2 regions of the Leptolyngbya sp. DQ-M1 genome follow, and region 2 is predicted to be linked to the other one. Evidence: riboswitches for the same ligand, from Rfam matches in the RefSeq annotation. Region 2 holds a riboswitch; the other holds the start of a gene.
What was found. Region 2 has a riboswitch for cobalamin ahead of cobG (precorrin-3B synthase). Riboswitches for the same ligand answer to the same signal wherever they lie in the genome.

Region 1: another riboswitch for cobalamin. It lies ahead of NC981_RS05390 (energy-coupling factor ABC transporter permease); the one in region 2 lies ahead of cobG (precorrin-3B synthase).

Annotation. Positions count from the first base shown of each region.
Region 1 covers NZ_JAMPLJ010000001.1:1,112,916-1,122,888, reverse strand. The annotation lists gene NC981_RS05425 (nitrate ABC transporter ATP-binding protein) at 1-38, opposite strand, end outside; gene NC981_RS05420 (nitrate ABC transporter ATP-binding protein) at 130-2,103, opposite strand; gene ntrB (nitrate ABC transporter permease) at 2,126-2,950, opposite strand; gene NC981_RS05410 (CmpA/NrtA family ABC transporter substrate-binding protein) at 3,003-4,361, opposite strand; partial or broken gene NC981_RS05405 (c-type cytochrome) at 5,335-5,657, shown strand; gene NC981_RS05400 (SpoIID/LytB domain-containing protein) at 5,744-6,787, shown strand; gene NC981_RS05395 (energy-coupling factor ABC transporter substrate-binding protein) at 6,834-7,121, opposite strand; gene NC981_RS05390 (energy-coupling factor ABC transporter permease) at 7,118-7,864, opposite strand; cobalamin riboswitch at 7,882-8,023, opposite strand; gene NC981_RS05385 (hypothetical protein) at 8,163-9,119, shown strand; partial or broken gene NC981_RS05380 (class I SAM-dependent methyltransferase) at 9,420-9,872, opposite strand.
Region 2 covers NZ_JAMPLJ010000003.1:287,379-297,351, forward strand. The annotation lists gene NC981_RS11165 (biopolymer transporter ExbD) at 1-295, opposite strand, end outside; gene NC981_RS11170 (MotA/TolQ/ExbB proton channel family protein) at 304-1,008, opposite strand; gene cobJ (precorrin-3B C(17)-methyltransferase) at 1,375-2,790, opposite strand; gene NC981_RS11180 (precorrin-2 C(20)-methyltransferase) at 2,778-3,473, opposite strand; gene NC981_RS11185 (precorrin-8X methylmutase) at 3,476-4,105, opposite strand; gene cobG (precorrin-3B synthase) at 4,098-5,414, opposite strand; cobalamin riboswitch at 5,446-5,577, opposite strand; gene NC981_RS11195 (hypothetical protein) at 6,229-6,534, shown strand; gene NC981_RS11200 (hypothetical protein) at 6,672-7,094, opposite strand; gene psaM (photosystem I reaction center subunit XII) at 7,647-7,742, opposite strand; gene NC981_RS11210 (sodium:proton antiporter) at 7,844-9,118, opposite strand; gene NC981_RS11215 (WG repeat-containing protein) at 9,185-9,973, opposite strand, start outside.

The DNA.
Region 1 (9,973 bases), on a different contig from region 2:
TGAACAGAAGTAATGGTACCTGATGCTGTTGTGTTCATGGCAATGGGGAGATTCATAGAGATGAAGCTGTGAGGTTATGAATGTGGACATTGGCGAGAATCAGGGGCATTCGCAATGCCCCAATTCAACCTAAGCAGTGGCTCTTGCGGGTTGCAGAGCAATCTCTGCCATTGTGTAGTCCCGCCTGATCGCTAAGCTGTTGAGGTAAGCGATCGGGTCTTCCGCATTGAAGGGAACGCCATCAAACAATTCGATTTTGTTGCGGGCGTAGCTCAGCTCTGCCAGACCCAGCTCCCGCGCTGCTGTACTAAACACATCGACGCGGCAGGTTTTTTCCAATACTTCCACCCAGTTGCGCGGCAGAGGAATGTCACCCCATCGCGCCATCTGCGTCATGATCCAGAGATGCTCAGTCCGACTCGGACGGTTCGCGCCTTCGCCGAAGAAGAGATGATGGGCTGGATCAGAAGTTCCTAACCCTAGCTGAATATACTCTACCTGAGTTGCAACATATTCTTTACACGACAGGATTTGACGAATCTCGGTCGTGTTTTCTGGATTGGCACAGTAGCGGCAGGCTTCGAGTAACGCTTTCACCAGGGCAATATGCGTATTCGGGTATTTTGCTGCCCATTCTTCACGCACACCGAGAACTTTACCGACGTGACCGCGCCAGATATCGATATCCGATGCAATCGTGGTGCCAACGCCTTCGCGCTCTGCCCTGAGATTCCACGGGTCGCCGACGCAGAATCCATCGATCGTGCCTGCTTTTAAGTCCACTACCATTTGAGCAGGGGGAATGATTTGCAGATGCACTTGGTGATCGGGGTCGATTCCGGCAGAAGCTAACCAGTAGCGGAGCAGCAGATTGTGCATCGAGGAGGGATGAACCACGCCGAAGCGGTGTGGATTTTCGGGAGAGCGCTCAACCATTGCCTTGAAGCTTTCCAAGGAATCCACGCCTTGTTCTTGGAAGCGGCGATCGAGGGTGATGCCATTCCCATTACGGGTCATTGTTAATGACGTAACTACCGTGGGGTTATCATTGCGCTCATTGCCACCGAGTGTAATCCACAGAGGCATTCCAGCAGGCATCTGAGCCGCATCTAAGTAGCCAGCAGTCATACCGTCTACAATGCCGCGCCAGCTTGTTTCCCGTGCCAACGACACTTCATCGAGACCATGCTTTGTAAAGAAGCCTTTCTCTTTTGCAACCGCTAGCGGAGCGCAAGCGGTGAGCGGCACAAAGCCGATTTCGAGGTTGACTTTCTCTAAGCCATGTCGCGCAACCGTTGCAACTTTCTGCGCTCGGATTTTCTTCACGCGCTTTTGCTGGTTCAAGAAGTAGATCAGTTCGCTCCGCAAGCTGTAGTAGCTAGGGTGCTTCACCACTTCCATCCGTTTACGCGGACGCGGAATATCAACATCGAGAATATTGCCAATCTTGGAACTTGGCCCGTTGGTCAGCATCACGATGCGATCGCTGAGCAACACTGCCTCATCCACATCGTGCGTCACCATGACGGCGGTGACTTGGTTCTCTTCACAGATCTTGATCAATTGCTCCTGTAGGTTGCCTCTGGTCAAAGCATCCAAGGCACCGAACGGCTCATCGAGCAGCAAGAGTTTGGGCTGAATTGCCAGACCCCGAGCGATCGAAACCCGCTGCTTCATCCCGCCGGAAATTTCGTGCGGATACTTGTCGATCGCGTGTCCGAGTCCGACTAGTCTGATGTACTTCTCGGTCAGTTCTACACGCTCTTGGGGCGATTTCTCAGTCAGCACTTCATCCACTGCCAATCCGACGTTCTCGCGTACCGTTAACCACGGTAAGAGCGAGTAGTTTTGGAACACAACCATGCGATCGGGGCCGGGTTGCTTTACTGCCAGTCCTTCTAGGGTGACAATGCCGCCGGTTGGACTATCCAAGCCTGCAATCATATTCAGCAGCGTGGACTTACCGCAACCAGAGTGACCGATCAGCGAAATGAATTCGCCCTTTCTAATCTGTAAATCGATGCCTTTGAGTGCTATATACTCTTGTCCACCAGGAAGCGGAAACGACTTGTCAACCTGTTCAACAGAAACAAAACTGCTCATGTGCTTATTCTCCCTCTAGAAATTACTGTTTAACAATGAGGGACTGAATCCAGCCCACGAAGCGATCGAGCAACAAACCCACTGCACCGATATAGACCAACGCCAGAATCACTTCACTGATGTAGTTGTTCTGATACGCTTCCCAGATAAAGAAACCGATTCCCACAATCCCGGACATCACGATTTCTGCCGCGATAATTGCCAGCCATGCAAGACCGATCGAGATTCTCATGCCAGTAAAGATGTAAGGCAGCGCAGACGGCAGCAAAATCTTGAAGAAGTATTTTTTCGGCGAGATTTGCAGCACTTTTGCAACGTTGTTGTAGTCCTGAGGGATTTCTTTGACACCAACTGCGGTGTTAATCAAAATGGGCCAAATGGCAGTAATGAAAATCACGAACAATGCAGCAGGCTCGTTCTTTTGCAGTGCAGCCAGCGAAATTGGCACCCATGCCAACGGCGGAACGGTACGCAGGAACATAAAGAGCGGATCGAGGGCTTTTGAGATCAGAGGCTTTGTGCCTACGAGAATTCCGATCGCAACTCCCACAATCGCAGCCGCAGTGTAGCTAAATGCGACCCGTTGTAGACTCGCGAAGGTTTGCCAGAAAATCCCTTTATCGGTGCCACCGCGATCGAAGAACGGATATAACAGCAGTTCTCGTGTCCGCTCTTCTGTCCACAGGCTTGACGGCGGCGGCAGAAGAATTACTTTCGCTGCCGAAAGCAATTCCCAAACGATTAAGAAGATTGCGATCGCAATCAAAGGCGGCAAAATTTCTTTGCCGATCTTCGCAAAATTAATTCCGCCCAATCCTGCTCTACTCTTCCCCAACGTAGCTGTCATGTCGATTCTCCTTACTGCAAGTGAGTGCAAACATCTTTCGTCCTAGTCGCAACTAGGCTTTCAAACTCTTGAACTTCAAACTGTCAAGATACGCCTGCGGTTTTGTTGGATCAAATTCCGCGCCATCAAAAAACTTTTCAACTCCACGCGATGACTCTTGTGGAATTTCTGCTTGTGCCACTCCCATTTCCTGAGCGGCTTCTTTCCAAAACTTCTCGCCGTTGACTTCGTTCACAATGCGATCGGCTTCTCCGAGTGCGCCCTGCGGCAGGAATCCCCAGCGTACACTTTCAGTGAGGAACCACAGATCGTGGCTCTTATAGGGATAAGACACGCTGCCTCTGCCGTCCTTCCAGTATTTGACCGCGAGTTCTGGGTTGTTCTCGGTTTTCTGGGTGTCGCCTAACTGATACTGTCCCGCATAAGGCCCACGTAGGAAGTCGGGCGGAACATTGAAGAACTTACGCTGCGCTAAGATCCGAGAGAGTTCTTCTTTGTTTTCTGGCTTGTCGCACCACATCTGAGCTTCCATCACCGCTTTGAGGACAGCTTTGGTTGCTTTTGGGTGTTTCTCGATCCATTCTTTGCGAACCGCGAGGTATTCTTCAGGGTGATATTGCCAAACTTGTGCCGTTAAGACAGCGAGGAAGCCGACACGATCGCGCACGATCCGGTAGGGCCAAGGGTCACCTGTGCTAAAGGCATCCATTGTTCCCGTTTTCATGTTGGCAACCGTCTGTGCGGATGGAACTGCCATCAAATTGATTTCAGTGTTTGGGTCAATACCGTTTGCTGCCATCCAGTACCGAATCCAAAAGTCCTGGTTCACCTTGGGAAACGTATAAGCGGCTCTAAAGGGTGTCCCTGCCTTTTTCAGCTCGCGAATGTAGTCTGCTCCACCAGATTTTGCCAGGTTTAACTCGAAGCCTTTGCCAATGTGAGTGTTTGCAACTGCAACTCCGTTGCCATGCGTACAAAGCTGCGATAGAACAACCATTGGAATCTTACGGTTTCCTTTGGTGATCAATCCTTCACTCAACAGATGGGGGATTGGCATTTGCCATTGTCCACCGTCGATACCGCCATTGGCTGAGCCGAGTTCAGCATTATCGCGAGCTGCTCCCCACGACGGCTGTTTAGAAAGTTCTACATTCGCCATGCCATACCGAGCGAAGAATCCTTTTTCTTGAGCAATAATCAAGGGAGCAGATTCAACGATCGCAATATAGCCGAGTTTGATCCGAGTGGTTTCAGGCTGTTCAGCTGGCGAAAGTGAAAGAACTTGCGCTTTTGGGGACATATCGGACGGAGAAGGGGGAGTTAAGGTACACCCTTTTAGTGCAACGGCTCCGGCTGCTGCACTAGCCGTCCATAAGAACTTTCGGCGAGTCAAGAAGTCGAATTCGGTCATGGTCGAGTCTCCAAGGATAGCAAGGCTTCTCCCACGACAAATCAGACGCGATCCGCGGGGAGGTTCACAAGCAGCAATGGCTCGTTGCAGACTGACTCAAACTCAATCGTTCAGCGTTCAACTTAGTCAAATTGGCAAGTTTGAAGTTGCTAAATTGGATTGAAATGGATCGTCAGAAAGGACGAATCATGCTTGCGTATTTTTATGAGGAAATAGCTGTTTTGAATGCGATAGAAACGATTGATTTAAGCCAATTGTTTCTATTTGTCTTTCTACTTGTCCCGGTAACCATTCGATTGAATGTATTAAATTCAATGTTTGGATTGAAATAAGATTATCGTCTTTGTGGACGTGCGTCTAGTGAAAAAACAGTTGGAACTAAAGAAATTCTAAATTCAAACAATAAGAAATTTAACTTCATTCAAACTGTACCTCTGATTAGTATCGAGATGAATAGATAGTTGAGCGATTTTGCGCCATTTCTTGGCAGATTTTCTAATCGTTGAATCGATCGAATTAAAGTATAGAAATCTTCCTTTGTTTGTTTAGAACTAAATCAATTGCTGCGATCGCAAGCCCTACCCAGTCAAAGGATTTGTGAGCGAGAAAGGCGCTGGGGATTGAATACGCTGCTTTCGGCATCAGGGTAATAAAAACGCGGCGCGACGTTTGTTTCTAAAATTCTGCTAACTGCTAAGTTAAATTACGGATTTGAAATATTTTATAATTCGTCTTTTAACGGAAGAAATTTCTGGCGACAGCATGAGTAGGAGTGAAATGGCTCACTTGTTGACGCTTGTGAAATGAACGATGAAAAAGATAATTCAAATGATGAGAACACTGCTATGGCAATCCTAAGTCATTTGTGAGATGCGTAGTTGATTGCGCCCCCTAAATCCCCCATTTTGGGGGATTTAGGGGGCAGAAGCATACTGAAACGGAGCGACAAAGCCTCATTTATCATTCATTTAGGATTGCTATAGCTACGATCGCGCTTTCAATCTTGCTTCTGGGGGCATTGCTGAACCAGCCTGCTTTAGCAGCAGGTGTTGCGACAGGAGCGAAGGTATTTGCTGCAAACTGTGCTTGCCAGGCAGGTGGCGGTAATGCAATCAACCCGTCCAAGACGCTCAAGCAGGCTGCCCTGACCGCAAACGGCAAGGATACGATCGAGGAGATCGTGGCTCAAGTCACCAATGGCAAAGGCGCGATGCCTGCATTTAAAGTCGCCTGAAAGATGATCAAATTCAATCGGTTGCCATGTACGTTTTAGAAAAAGCAAGCAAGGGTTGGTAAGCGGATTTGGGAATTCAGCAGTGTATAAAGGTTAAGGTAGAGATTCTGTTCGACTTTTATCGTGCTGAATTCCCAAACTTGCGGCTATGTGGCATAAATCAATTTTAGAGTGGCTGAAACACCGTCCTTGGCTATTGGCACCGTTGCTGGCAGTGATTCCCCTTACTGGACTGTACTTAAATCAACACACTCAAACCGAGGCAAAATCTGTACCGTCTCTGCCTGCTGCCTCTCCTAGTCCTACGTCATTTGCGCTCTCTTCTCCCCTACCGCAACTAAACCCTAAGCCTCCGACTCCGAAACCGACCTTAACGCCAATCGATCCGAAAAAATATACAAAAGAGCAAGCTGCAATTAATGAGCGATCGAAAGCCGCATTTGTCGCATCCGTAGGAACCGTAGATTCGCTGATTGAGATGCAAGTAGCGATCGCAATGGGGCAGCCCACGATTTCGATTACTGCCTCTCAAGGGGCGACAATTTCAGGTGCAGAGGGTCGATCGCTAAGTCAGCTTGCGGCAGGAAATCCTTATACCATTCAGGCAGCAGGCGACCAGATCAATTTTGGCAATGGGCAGTTGCCGGGAATGGTAATGATTCAGCCTGCACCGAATGGAGTGCTGTATTTGGGTGACAAGCCGTATCGAGGGCGCTTTTTGTTAGCAGCGCAGGGTGGGCGAATTTGGGTCGTGAACTATATTGATCTGCGCCACTATCTTTACAGTGTGGTGGCAAGCGAAGTGTCGCCGAGTTGGAACAAAGAAGCCCTGAAAGCGCAGGCGGTTGCAGCACGATCGTATGCGCTGACTTATTATTTTCGACGGGCGCAACCGCTCTATCACATGGGGTCGGACGAGTATTTTCAGGTCTATAGCGGAATATCGCGGGAATCAGAACGCACGAATCAAGCCGTGGATCAGACTGCGGGTGAATTCATTAGCTACAGGGGCGGGATTGTCGAGTCGCTGTATGCTGCCTCAGATGACATTGTTGCGGAGGCGTTTCGCGGTCGAGGAATGAGCCAGCTTGGTGCATTGGAACTCGCAGAAAACGGACATACCTATCGGCAAATTTTAGCGCGGTACTATCCGAAAACCGGAATTGCGAGGATTGAGCAAGATCACGAATGAGGGACAGTGAGATCGCCGGAAGATGAGCGATCGCGCTGGAAACCGCCTATTTGTCTCGGTGCGATCGACCTTTGTACAATCCGATTACATAGCCAATCACGCCTGCTCCGATCGCAGCTTGAGTCGCAAATAGGAGGCTTTCAATTTCGGGGCTTGCAGGCTCGAATAAAGGCTTAAGCCAGGGTTGGTAAGTGGGATGACTGTTTTGAATCGCGGCTTCTGCTTGACCGTCTGAACCGCTAAACTCACCCCGGACAAACACTAACGGGAAAGCTGCGAGACTGACAACGGCGATCGCAAGTAACCAATTTTGTCGAGCTAAAGAGCGTTTCATTGCTTAATCAGGTTTAAGGTTTCTAATTCACTGCGGTTGTAGGTTTGTAGCCAGTTCCAAACTAATACCGTTAACAGTCCTTCGCTAATGGCTAATGGAATCTGCGTGAAGGCAAAAATTCCGGCAAACTTGAGAAATGCTGCCCAAACGCCACCGGATGCGGCGGGAAATGCTAATGCCAGTTGAAAGGAAGTTGTGACATACGTAAGTAAATTCTCTAAAGCGGAAGCAAGGAAAATCGCTGCTTTTTGATGACCTGTCTTTAAAATCAGATGATAGACCGCATAAGCAATGAAAGGGCCAACGATCGCCATCGAAAACAAATTTGCTCCGAGGGTTGTGATTCCTCCGTGTGCCAACAAGACTGCCTGAAACAGCAGCACCAATCCACCGAGTACGGTCATCACCGAAGGGCCAAACAAAATTGCGCCGAGTCCGGTTCCGGTCGGATGTGAACAACTTCCGGTGACAGATGGAATCTTAAGTGCAGATAGAACAAACGCGAATGCTCCTGCCAGCGCTAAAAGCAACTTCAATTCTGGAGTTTGGCGGGTGATACGGGTGAGCGATCGTAATCCGATTAAGAAGAACGGCAGCGAAATTGCCCACCACAAAGCCGCCCACTGAACAGGTAAAAATCCTTCTGCAATGTGCATTGCCTGTGCAGGAGCGGCGGCACCGATCACTAGATACAAACTTAGCCCTGCCATTGCAGCAAGGCTCATCCATTTTTTAGTCTTCATTCTGTACCTCGCAGAACTTTGAGAACGAAAAAGCTGGCGGGCATTCTGACTGGAGATAATTCTCTTCACAGTTGCGGGACAGCGGCAGATTTGCACTGCTCTTTCCCCGTTTCCTCGATCGACTGATCCTCAGATCGAACCAACTTTTATCCGTGCCTTACTGTATCACTATGCAATTAAAAAACTCTGATTTTGATTCACGCAATTCCATATTTTTGGCTCTTACGATTTACCTCCAAGGGCGTAAATTCCGGTGCGGTTGGCTTGATAAGGTACAAGCACTGCGCATAAGACTCCTATGTTTGAGACATCTACCCTAACAACACTGCCAACCCTTAAACCATCTACGATCGCTCCTCTGAGCCTCCCAACGCTGAGACAGTCTAGTGGAACACTGAGCTTTAACAGCGGGCAACTCGAGATCGACGTTAATACTCCGACGGGAGAGAGAAGCAATATTATTGAGATCGCACCAGTCGCGAATGACTTTTCTAGCGCACTTGAGCAGCTTCAAGGAACACTTAGCTTTGATCAGGGCAGCGTAACTAGCAATCTCACAACCGCGATCGGGGGCTTCATCGGAACGATCGCATTTGCTGAAACAGTAAGCAATTTTGTAGAGAATGCGGTTAAAAGTATTTCGGGGAGTATTCCATTTTCGGATGGTCGGTTGGTGATTGATGTGCCATCTTTGGCGAATGGCACGATCGAGTTTGGTAACGGCGCATTAGTGACAAATCTAAGTACGCCGATCAGAAACTATTTCTCATCGATCGACTTAGAAGAACAAGTTAAGTTTAATGCTGGCAGTATTCCAGGGGTTGTAAATTTCGATGATGGCTTGGTGATTCTGGATTTACAGCCGCAAATTCAAGATGAAGACATTGCAATTCCGATTAATGCCATCAGTGGAACTGTAGTGTTCAACAATGGACAAGCAACTTTGAACATTCCGACCCCATTTGGGACGTTAGCAACAAACTTTGATCTATCAGCCCTTGTAACTGAAGCAGTGACAGATGCCTTGAATGGTTCTGGAACGGTGACGTTTAACAATGGCATTGCGACGATCGACACAACAGGAGGTTTAGGCACAGTGAGAACTACACTAAACCTCCCACAACTCGCTCAAGATTTCGGCTCAAGTTTGGCAAACACACAAGGCACGATCAGCTTTGATCAGGGCATTGTGACTAGCAATCTCACGACACCGAACATTGCAGGTGCGATCGATTTATCCGCCTTGTTGGGTTGAGGTGCGTTTCGCAGTCATGTTTAAGGTTTCGGTTGAATTGCCGCTTAACACTTCAGCCGTTCCTTGCAAAGTATCTTGCGCTACTTGAGCATTCACTCGGACTCGGACATCTTGCCCATTGATCTTTTGACGATGTTCAAAAGACAAGCGATCGCCCGCTAATTTAATGTTCGGTAGGCTGATCGTTGTGCCTGCAACTTGCGCCATTGCGCTTGCATTCTGAAACGATTGTTTCATTTGCAGGGTGTAAGGAATCGATTGTCCCGATTGGGTCGAAAGTGTTCCTGTCCACGTGCCTTCGACTTGGGCGGGAATAATCCAAAGATAGGCAGTGCGATCGTCGATGGTGGTTCGCTGGTCGGGTTGCCAATCTCCCATTGAGAAGGCATGAGAAACAACGCGGCTTCCGGGTTTGAGTTCGCTCAGGAGCTTCGGACGCAGTTCAAGATTAATTCGAGGGAGCAGATACAGCGTTACAACCGTGGCATCGCGGAAATTTGCCCGAAATAGATCTTGCTGAAGGAATTGAACGCGATCGCTGACTCCCGCTTGTCGGGCATTTTCATTACTTTTGTTGACTAAACCGGGATTAATTTCGATTCCGACTCCTCGCTTTGCGCCGAACTTTTGCGCCGCAGTAATCACTAATCTGCCATCGCCTGAACCCAAATCGTAAACAATATCGTCGCGTCCCACCTTTGCCAGTTCTAACATTCCCATCACCACATTTTCAGGTGTAGGAACATAAGGAACCGCAGGAATCGCCAATCCCGAACTGGGTTGATCTGCCGCGTGAGTTTTCGGAATGTCAGCGGCAACGATCGACATCGCAACCAGGACTCCAAGAAATTTAA
Region 2 (9,973 bases):
TCGGATTCTTTTGAAAGTACGAAACGACTTGTTCAGCCATTTGCGTTTCTGTCACTGTACCTTGATTGATTTCGACTTGACCTGTTCTCGTTACTCCAATCACTAACGGATCAGCAGGTGCTTCTTTGTTCGCGCCTTTTTCCGAACTCGGTAGCGTTGCATCTACCGATTGAAAATTCGTCAACGTCATCGACACGATAATAAAAAACGTCAGAATCGTCATAATCACGTCCATCATCGGCACGAGATTGACTTCTGGCATTTGCGATCCTTTGTGCTGATTCTTGAATCTCATAATCTACCTTAAACTGGGAGTCCAGTCGAATCGGTCTGCTGAGAACGCCCCGCCATTTCTACTCGCGCAAGCTCATTCATCGCAGGTTCGTACCAATATTGACGATAAATCAATTCCAACTCGCTGCCAACCTTAGAAAAATAGTCGATTTGTTTGGCTTGCAGCGTCACCGAGACTCGGAAGATACAGAGCGCGATGATTGCCACGACCATACCGCCCGCCGTAGTCGTTAAGGCTTCTCCGATTCCGGCGGCGGCTTTTGTGGTGGATTCGGCAGAAGCAGCCCCACCGCCTACATTTAAGTTGGCAAAGGTAATCATCAGACCGGTCACGGTTCCCAACAGTCCGAGCAGTGGCGCGATCGCGATCGTACTCTCAAGCAATTTATCGCCTTTTCGCATTTTGGCAAGCTCTTCATCGCCTGCGGTTTCGAGGGCGAGGCGAAAAGTTTCGGGAGTTGGTTGATTCAGCTTGAGCGGAGCCAGCAAAAAGCGTCCGATCGGCGACTCAGACCGTTCTGCGATCGTTCGTGCATCAACTAAGCTATATTTCGCGGCTTCTAGAACATCGTGGGCAAGCTTCGCCTCAGTCCGCAGTAAAGGAATCCAAAACGTCGATCGTTCAAACGCACAAGCAAACGTTGCAACAGACAAGCCGACGAGCGGGATCATGATCGGCCCGCCTTTTGCAAGAACTTCGTAGAGATTAGACATAACGTACTGAACTGGCGTACTGAACTGATCCGGGAAAGTTGTCAAAGAAATGCAGATTGTCGAACAAAGTGAACTTCTCGCGTGAAGGCTCGATCGAATTTGATGAACGCTTGAGATTCACGTAAGAGATCTAATCAACACAAAGCAAACTCCTGTTTAGCTTATCGGAAACATCCGTTCAACCAGGTTAAGGCAGCGTAATGAACAATCGAAATTCTAGTTAAGAACAATAATAAACAACGTTGCGTGAATGCAACGGCGTTAAATCGAAGAATGACAAGGTTAGCGATCGCATATCTCCTGCTGAAGTAGCACTGCTTCACTCGCATCCGTTTCCGCAAGTCAATATCAAGACTGTCTAACAGATCAATCATAACGACGTGGAGTATAGACCCAAACGCCGCCGTCTGCACGATCGATCACTCGCGTCTTGCTTGATCCAATCAAAATCACGGTTCTCATATCGGCATCGTCGATCGCTAAATCTCCCAGTTTTTTTACCTGAGTTTGTTGTCCGGGTCTACCGAGATTTCGAGCAAGAACTATCGGAGTATCAGGCGATCGAGAGTTCAGCAATAAAGCTTTCGCTTTGTCAAGCTGCCAAGTACGCGTTTTAGAAACGGGATTGTAAAAGGCGATCGCAAAGTCTGCTTGAGCGGCGGCAGCGATGCGATCAGCGATCGTTTCCCAAGGTTTGAGAATGTCTGAGAGCGAAATCGCACAGAAATCATGTCCCAACGGTGCGCCCACTTGAGCGGCTGCCGCTTGCATCGCCGAAATTCCGGGGCAAACTTGAAGGTCGATCGCGCTCCAGTCCGGTTTCTGGTCGCGCTCTAGAACCTCAAACACTGCTGCCGCCATCGCATAAATGCCCGGATCGCCGGATGACACCATCACAACCGATCGCCCCTCTGCTGCCAAATCTAGCGCCAGTGCTGCTCGCTCTAGCTCTTCACGGTTATCAAAGACATGAAGGCGCTGTGTTGTGCGGAGCGGTTCGACCAAGTTCAAATAGGTTTGATAACCGATCCAATCAGTTGCCGATCGCAGCACTTCTTTAACTTGAGGAGACATCCACTCGGCTGAGCCGGGACCTGTGCCAACAATGGCAAGCCGTTTGATTGAAGTTCGCTGATAAACCAAACAATCTGCGCGACCTGCGCTGCCCTTCGGCTCAGCGGAGCCGTCCCCTTGTTCTGTAATTTTGATGGTTAATCGGGCATCAGGCGCGATCGGTAGCTGACTCTCCACCAGCCAAGGCGCATCGCCCTCAATCTTAACGGTCGCTCCTGCGAGTAAATCCGCTAGAAAAGTTTTTGCATCATCAGGATTGAGCAAGCGATATTCCTTGGGTGGAGCGAGCAATGCCGTGCGAAATCGAATGTCTCCGCTCGTGGTGATTGCGGGCGCAACTTCAAAAATTGCAGCAATTTGACGCGCTAGATCATTCACGCCCTGCAAGCCACCCAGTAAGGGAACCACTGCGCTACCATCTTCTGCGATCGCAAGCACAGGTGGTTCTTGCCATTTATTGTTTAACAGAGGTGCAACGGTGCGAATCAAGATTCCCGCAGCACAAATTCCCACGATCGCAGTCCCTTGACTGAACAATTCGCGCACGGTTTCCCCGAACTGAGTAAAGGCGCGATCGGCTCCATGAGTCCGATGTTCTAAGCCGTACAAAGTTGCATTCGGGAAAGTATTCACAATCTGACGAGCGATCGGAATACTGGCTTGACTCAAGACAATTACTGCGATCGTAGAAGAAGTTAAGGCTGCCATTGACTCGGAATTACAATCATTGAGAAATAAGGAACTTCAGCCGGATTCATTTGATCAATCGGCACAACGCGCTGATCGGGCATGGTTGCACGTTCAATGTATTTGGCACGATCGTACAGTCCCAACTGCTTCAGCACACTGACAACTTTATTGAAGTGCTTACCCAGTTTGATGATTGCAGCAGCATCAGCGACTGATAACCGCGATGCTAACTCTTCTTCAGGAAGAATGGCCGAGACCACCATAAACACATCATTGCGGTAAGTTAAAGGCGTTCCTAAAATCGCTGGGCTTGCCATCACACAAGACACACCCGGAATCACCTCAGTTTGAAATCGATCGGACAAGCGATTGTACAGATACATAAACGATCCAAAAAAGAATGGATCACCTTCACACAGCACCGCCACATCACGCCCTGCTTCTAAATGTTCTGCCAGCGTTTCTGCGGCTTTATCGTAGTAAGGCTGTGCTGATTCTTCGAGCTTAAACGGAAAATACATCGGCACTTCGATTTGTTCGGGTCGGAGATATTCCGCCACGATCGATCGTGCCAATTTGCGCCCACTATCCGACATCGGATAAGCCACGACGGAGGACGATCGCAGCACCCGAAACGCTTTCATTGTGAGTAGTTCTGGATCTCCAGGGCCAATGCCAATGCCATAAAGCCGACCTGTCATATTTATATCTCCTCTTGTTTTGCTAAAGCATTTACCGCTGCCGCTGCGATCGCGCTTCCACCCCGCCGCCCGTGCAGCGTGATAAAAGGAACACCCCGACTATTTGCCGCGAGTTCCGCTTTTGATTCTGCGGCTCCGACAAATCCCACCGGAAACCCTAAAATCAGCGCGGGCTTTGGCGCACCTTCGTCTAACAACTCCAGCAACCGAAACAACGCTGTCGGAGCATTGCCGATCGCTACGACTGCTCCGCCTAATATGGGTTTCCAAAGTTCCAAAGCGGCAGCCGATCGCGTGTTGTTGATCGATCGTGCAAGTTCTGGAACCATCAAATCATTGAGCGTACAGACTACCTGATTATCTACAGGTAAGCGTTTGCGGGTCACGCCATTTGCCACCATCTGAGCATCACACAGAATCGGAGCACCGATCGCAAGCGCCGATCGCCCCACTTCCACTGCATCCGGAGAAGCCTCGATATCTTCAGCCAAATCAGTCATCCCGCAAGCATGAATTAACCGGACTGCGACATGAGCCAGATCAGCAGGTAAGCGATCGAGTCGAGCTTCTGCGCGAATAATGGCAAAGGATTTGCGGTAGATATCGTCACCGTTACGAATGTAATCAATCATGTAGCGTGTTAATTAACTCTACGATCGTCGAAAGTTCACTTGCGAGAATCGGACGATCGCTGAGGGGTCGATCGCCTGCAAACAAAGCATAAGCTTCAGAGCCTTGCACAGTTGTTCCCAGCAGCGTGAATTCTGCGGGGCTGGGTTGAGCGCATCGTTTTGGGCAGCCAGTAACATGAATGTTAACAGGATGGTTTAATTGGTTGATCAAGGTTAATGCGTGGGCTTGAGTGTGAGTTTCTGAGGCTGCACAGCCTGGTTTTCCAGCACAGGCAACCACTGTAGAATTGCTCAAATCGGTGGAAAGCTCAAGCGCTGCGATCGCGTCGAGCACCGTTGCTGTCTGGTCGATCGCCACGTCGGGAAGCAAAATAGACTGCCAGGGGGTGAGCCGCAATTCTCCAGAACCGTAAGTTTCCGCCAGTTGAATCAAGCCTCGAAGCTGAGCGATCGTCATCCACCCCAGTCTGAGCGCAATTCCAATATAAGCCCGTCCGGGTTGGCGCTGCGGTTGAATGCCTAAATACTGCGTTAGCTCTGTTCGTGTTCGAGCAGGCGAAATCGAAGCATCTGAATCACGCTCAAACTGAAACGGAACGCGCTCAAGATACGATTCAATCCCCCAATCTTTTAATAAATCACGCAGACGCGGCTTTTTCTGACTTTGGGACTGCTGCACATAGGCGAGATACGTTTGCGTCAGCGCTGCGATCGCTGCCACACAATCTGACTTTTTGATTAGCACACCTGTCTCATAGAATCGCCGATTGCTCCCCAGCGTCAACTTAAACCGATCGCACGTCACCGCAGAAAGCTGAATCTCATTGTACCGATGCTGCCAAACTGATTCGGATCTCGCCCCAATCCCGATCGCTCCACCGCCATCAATTCCAATACTAAATTTAGGCGGCAGTCCGATCAATTCAGGCGTGTTCTGAAGATCAGTATCAATTGCCTGAACTAGCGATCGCACATCGATTAACTCTGCTGGATCAATTCCTGCCGTTGGGCTTGCCATGATATTTCTGAGGTGATCCAGGTGTGGATTCTGAGATGCAAGTCCGACCGATTGCAGCGTGCTAAACACTTCGGGACTTGGAATCGATCGCAGCGCTCGAAACTGAAGATTCGCGCGGTTTGTCACTTGAACCCTGGAAGTCTGCCAGCGATCGGCAATTTCGACGATCGCAATTGCTTGATCACGACTTATACAACCGCCCGGAACGCGAATCCGAATCAACGTTCCGTCTTGAGCAGCGGTGCCATAAAACAAGCCTGGACAGGGATTTGATGCAGCCAACCAACTCATGAATATGCCCCTTCTCCGTGGGTCGCAGAGAATTAAACAGACTGCTCAAGACTGGCATTCTGACTCGAACCCTTGTTCATCACAGTTGCGCCACAGTGCCGGAATCTGACCGGACTTTCCCAATCCTAAGCCAATGCAGCATATCACACTCAATTCACTCGCATTCCGATCGTTACCTCTTTCTTAAGAAAACTGAAAATTGACAAATTTAGAAGTTTTTACAGATTGTAGCGATCGCGATCGTTGTTTTTCAATTCATAGTTGCGTTCATTTGTAAACTCTCTACTCAGCGATCCCGATTTCTAACTCTTGCTAGAGGAGTACAGCGATTCTGCTGGGGATACTTATTGTAGGGCGCAATCAAAAAGTGACGCTAAAAACAGGTTTCTTGTTTCGTCACCTTCAAAAAGCCTGATTTGTAATAAGTGAGTTTGCTATGTGTTTCTCTCTGATCCCCATCCCGTTTTTGCACTTCTAGTTCGCCTTTGTACAGCTCTAAACAATTATTTTTCACGGTTTAAAGCGATCCCCGAAATCTAAAATCAATATGAAACTCCATTTTCGCAATTGATTGCTAGAAGCGAGATATAGCAACGATTTTCAAGGTTTTTATAAACACACATTCCTGCGAACCTGCTTAACAATAAGAATCAGAAACACAGTAGTTGTGAACCCCGGTTAATCGTTCTAATCGGTATTGAGTATAGGCAACTTACTCAATATTTCTTAATTGATTTCACTCAGTAACAAACCAAAATACTTCATAAGAAGTAGTCCTGCTGTTTCACATTCGCACTCTAACCTGTCCGAGAACATGAACAATAACGATGCCTTGACCTCAATCTGTCGCCACTGTCGATTCTATTCTCCTGAAGGACGGCGCGGTGGACACTGTAATCAACTCAATGTCGCCGTTCAAAGTACCTGGAAATCTTGTTCTCTGGCAACTCCAATTTTTGAACCAGAATGGGAAGTCGCCCCCTGGCATCCTGAAGTAGCATTTGCCCGATCGCGCAGCACGACCAGCGCTGGCGGAAACTCATTTACCAGCGCCTTTCCTTGTGTCATTGAGTCTGGGGCAATGCTTTCAGAGTCGGAAGTTACGGCTTCTTCGCTCTAGGCGTTAAGCAAAGCGTTAAGCAAAATCGGGCATCGCATCCTTGATATGAGGATGCGATTTTTTCATGCAAAAGCGTCGAAATCAAGCTGACCTCGACATTCAATCGAATTCTGTTGGGGCTTCAGAGTTGCGAATCGCTAAGGATTTTGAGCGGGAGCCGCTTGCTTGGGGGACTCTGCACCATCTAACACAATCAAGCGCTGATTCGGGTCTGCACGATTCGTTTGCTCCTGAACGATCGCGGTTGCCTGCTGCGGATCGAAATAGCGGTTAAAGTCTGCTTTCAAGCGAGTCACTCGCGTCTCAGCGATCTGGACTTCCGCTTGAATTTCTTTGAGTTTTGTCTGCTGGCTGATGCTCTGAGGAATAAGCTGCACCAATGCCGCGATCGCGGCGCTAGAAATGACAGCATTTACACCCAGTTTCGCGATCGCTTCAGCCGCTAAAATACGATGTCTGCTGGCTGACTGCACAGGCTGCGGACGGGCGCGACGTGCAGACTGTCGAGAGCGGCGAGGCTTGGGAGATTCAGGCGGCTGTGGAAGAGGAAGTGCATTCATGGGTTCGTTAACGTGTGATAGCAGATAGCAAAAGAAAGTCACTCAAGCACAAAAAACTTTCATCCAGAAGTATTCACGCTTAGGTTTCACTTTTAACGTGAATCCCTGTAACTTAACTGAGTTCGATGTTCTTGGATAAGAGACTGACCAAAATTTCTCACCGATTCAACGGGAAGAATATCAAACTTTAATTCATCAAAGGATTGACTTTCAAAATTTGATTATCAGTAGAGCTTATTCAAGATTACAAATCTGGCACCCAAAATCAAGAAGTACGAGTGAACTAAGCACAGTTACAACAAAAAAGAACTGAAAACTGAGAGAAAAGCTTTGAATTTTTTCGCAGTCTTGAATGGCGCTTTTTTGTGCTTTTCGATCGCGATATGTTCGCCTACCTGCTTGGAAAGAACCCATTTAGGCAGGAAACTCGCCTAGATAGTTTACTAGCTGAATCGAAAAATGAGCACTGAATTGACAGTTTTCTTTTAACGATTTGCCTGTTCACCATCAAGGCGAGTTTCTTGCTTTGGTCGGAACCTACTGATTCGGAACCTACTTATACAGTTCAGTGGCTAACCGAAATGCGAGGACTCCCGGAATGAGAGCCACGACCAGTGCAACCAGAACTTGAGTATCGGATAAAGACATTGTGTGAAAACTCCTTATCTCAGGGTATCGTTCCTCAATGTGAACGAAAATGCACATTTCGGGAAGTAGTTCGTAACAAGATGCAACAGAGCGTGTCCCGATTAAGCTTCGTGCTGGGCGGGATGTTGCTCTAAAGTTGGGTTGTGTTCGACATTACGCTCGTACCAGCGCATTAGGGGGGTTGAAGTTACGCCATGCAGCAGGACGGAAATGACGATCGTCCAAAAGGTAATCCAGGCGATTTGTTCACCCGTTTCACCCTTCAGTCCATGACCGAACGTGTAGGCGAGATAGTAAATCGAGCCGACTCCGCGAATTCCGAACCAGCCATAAAGCCAGCGCGTTGCGGGATGAGCCTTTAAGCCGATCGTGCTAATCCAAGTTCCTAATGGGCGAATCACAAAGATTAAGCTAAAGGCAATTAGAAACGCATCGCCCGCATATTTCAGCATCGGTTGGAATCGCAGCATCGAGCCGAGCAGGAGAATGGTTCCGATTTCTGATAGTTTTTCTAACCGTTCGATGAAGTGGAGTTGATTTTTTGTGTACTCGGTATTCCGTCGTCTTCGCATGGCGATTCCTGCAATAAAGACTGCTAAAAAGCCATATCCGTTGATTAACTCAGTCACGGCATAGGTGATGAGAATGGCGCTGAGAGCGACGAAATCTTCCATCAAATCATCGGGAGTCCGAAAGCGTTCGAGTTTTTTATCAATCCATTTGATCGCTTTTGCGACCAAAAAACCAGCCGCTAATCCGGCAAAAATTGCCCACACCACATCGATCATGAGCCATTCTCGAAACCAACTGCGCCAATTGCCTTTTTCGATCGAGTGAATACCAAAGTAGACAAACGGAAATGCCAGCGCATCATTTAATCCACCTTCGGAAGTGATACCAAATCTCAATTCATCGCGATCGTGGGGGTCTTCGAGCTGTACTTCTGCGGCGAGAACCGGGTCAGTCGGGGCAAGAATTGCACCTAAAAGAATGGCTAATCCCCAGTCTAATTTGAGAATAAAATGCGCGATCGCAGCAATTGAAAAAATCGTGATCGGCATTAATAAACCGATTAATCGCGTGGTCGATCGCCAAGCCCAAAATTGCATTGGACGATTCATTTTGAGTCCGCAGCTAAAGAGCGAAATCAAGACAACTATTTCCGTCACTCGCTCTAAAAAATTTGCGTCTGGGCGAGCCTGAACCAGATTAAAACCATACGGGCTTAAAATGATACCAACAAGTAGATAAATTAGTGCATAAGAGAGCGGTAAGCGGGCGATCCATCCTGCTCCCAGCGTTACCATTAGTAGCAGTAAGCCGATGACTAATAAATCAAGAATATAAACATCCACAGGTGCTTTCCCACATTGCATTCGTCTTTACTCTAATGGGGCATCTGGTTATGTCCTATTCGTCTGCTGATAGATTCGCCGTCTTTCTCAGGGCTTAGGGATATAGCCCCATTTATCGTTAAGTTTGACTCGCGCTAATCCTTCGTGAAATGCGCCTGCCTCTTCAAACTGAGGCGCGATCGCAATCTTTCCGGTTGGGTTGATGTAGCCCCACTTGTCCCCAATTTTGACGGGGGCAAATCCTTCTTGAAAGCTTGCAGCAAATTCGTATTTTGGCTCGATTACAAATTTGCCGAATTTATCAATGTAGCCCCATTTTTGATTGCTTTGAGCTAAGGCTAAACCGTTAGAGAAATCAGAGGCGAATGAATACTGAGGTGCGATCGCAACTTTTCCCCTGGAATCGACATATCCCCAACGCTCACCAACTCGGACGCGCCCCATTGCATCGGAAAGATTAAACGCGCCATCAAATTGAGGTTGGGCGACAAATTGACCGTTTTGGTTGATGTAGCCCCATTTTTGACCGATTCGAGCCGCCGCTAATCCCCCAGAAAATCGCCAAGCATCATCGAATTTTGGCTCAATTTTGATCTGTCCAGTTGGGTCAATGTAGCCATATTTTGCGCCCAATTTTACGGCTGCGAGTCCTTGAGAGAATCCGGAGGTCAGTTCAAATTTCGGCGGGATCACTACCTCACCTGTAGGCTTAATAAATCCGTAGCGTCGATCGACGCGAATGGCAGCCAGTCCTTCTTGAAATTTTGACACCTGCTCAAATTTTGGCTCGATCGCGAACTCACCCTGCCGATTCAAATAACCAAATAAACCGCCGAGTTTGACGATCGCTAATCCTTCAGAAAACGGTGCGTAGGC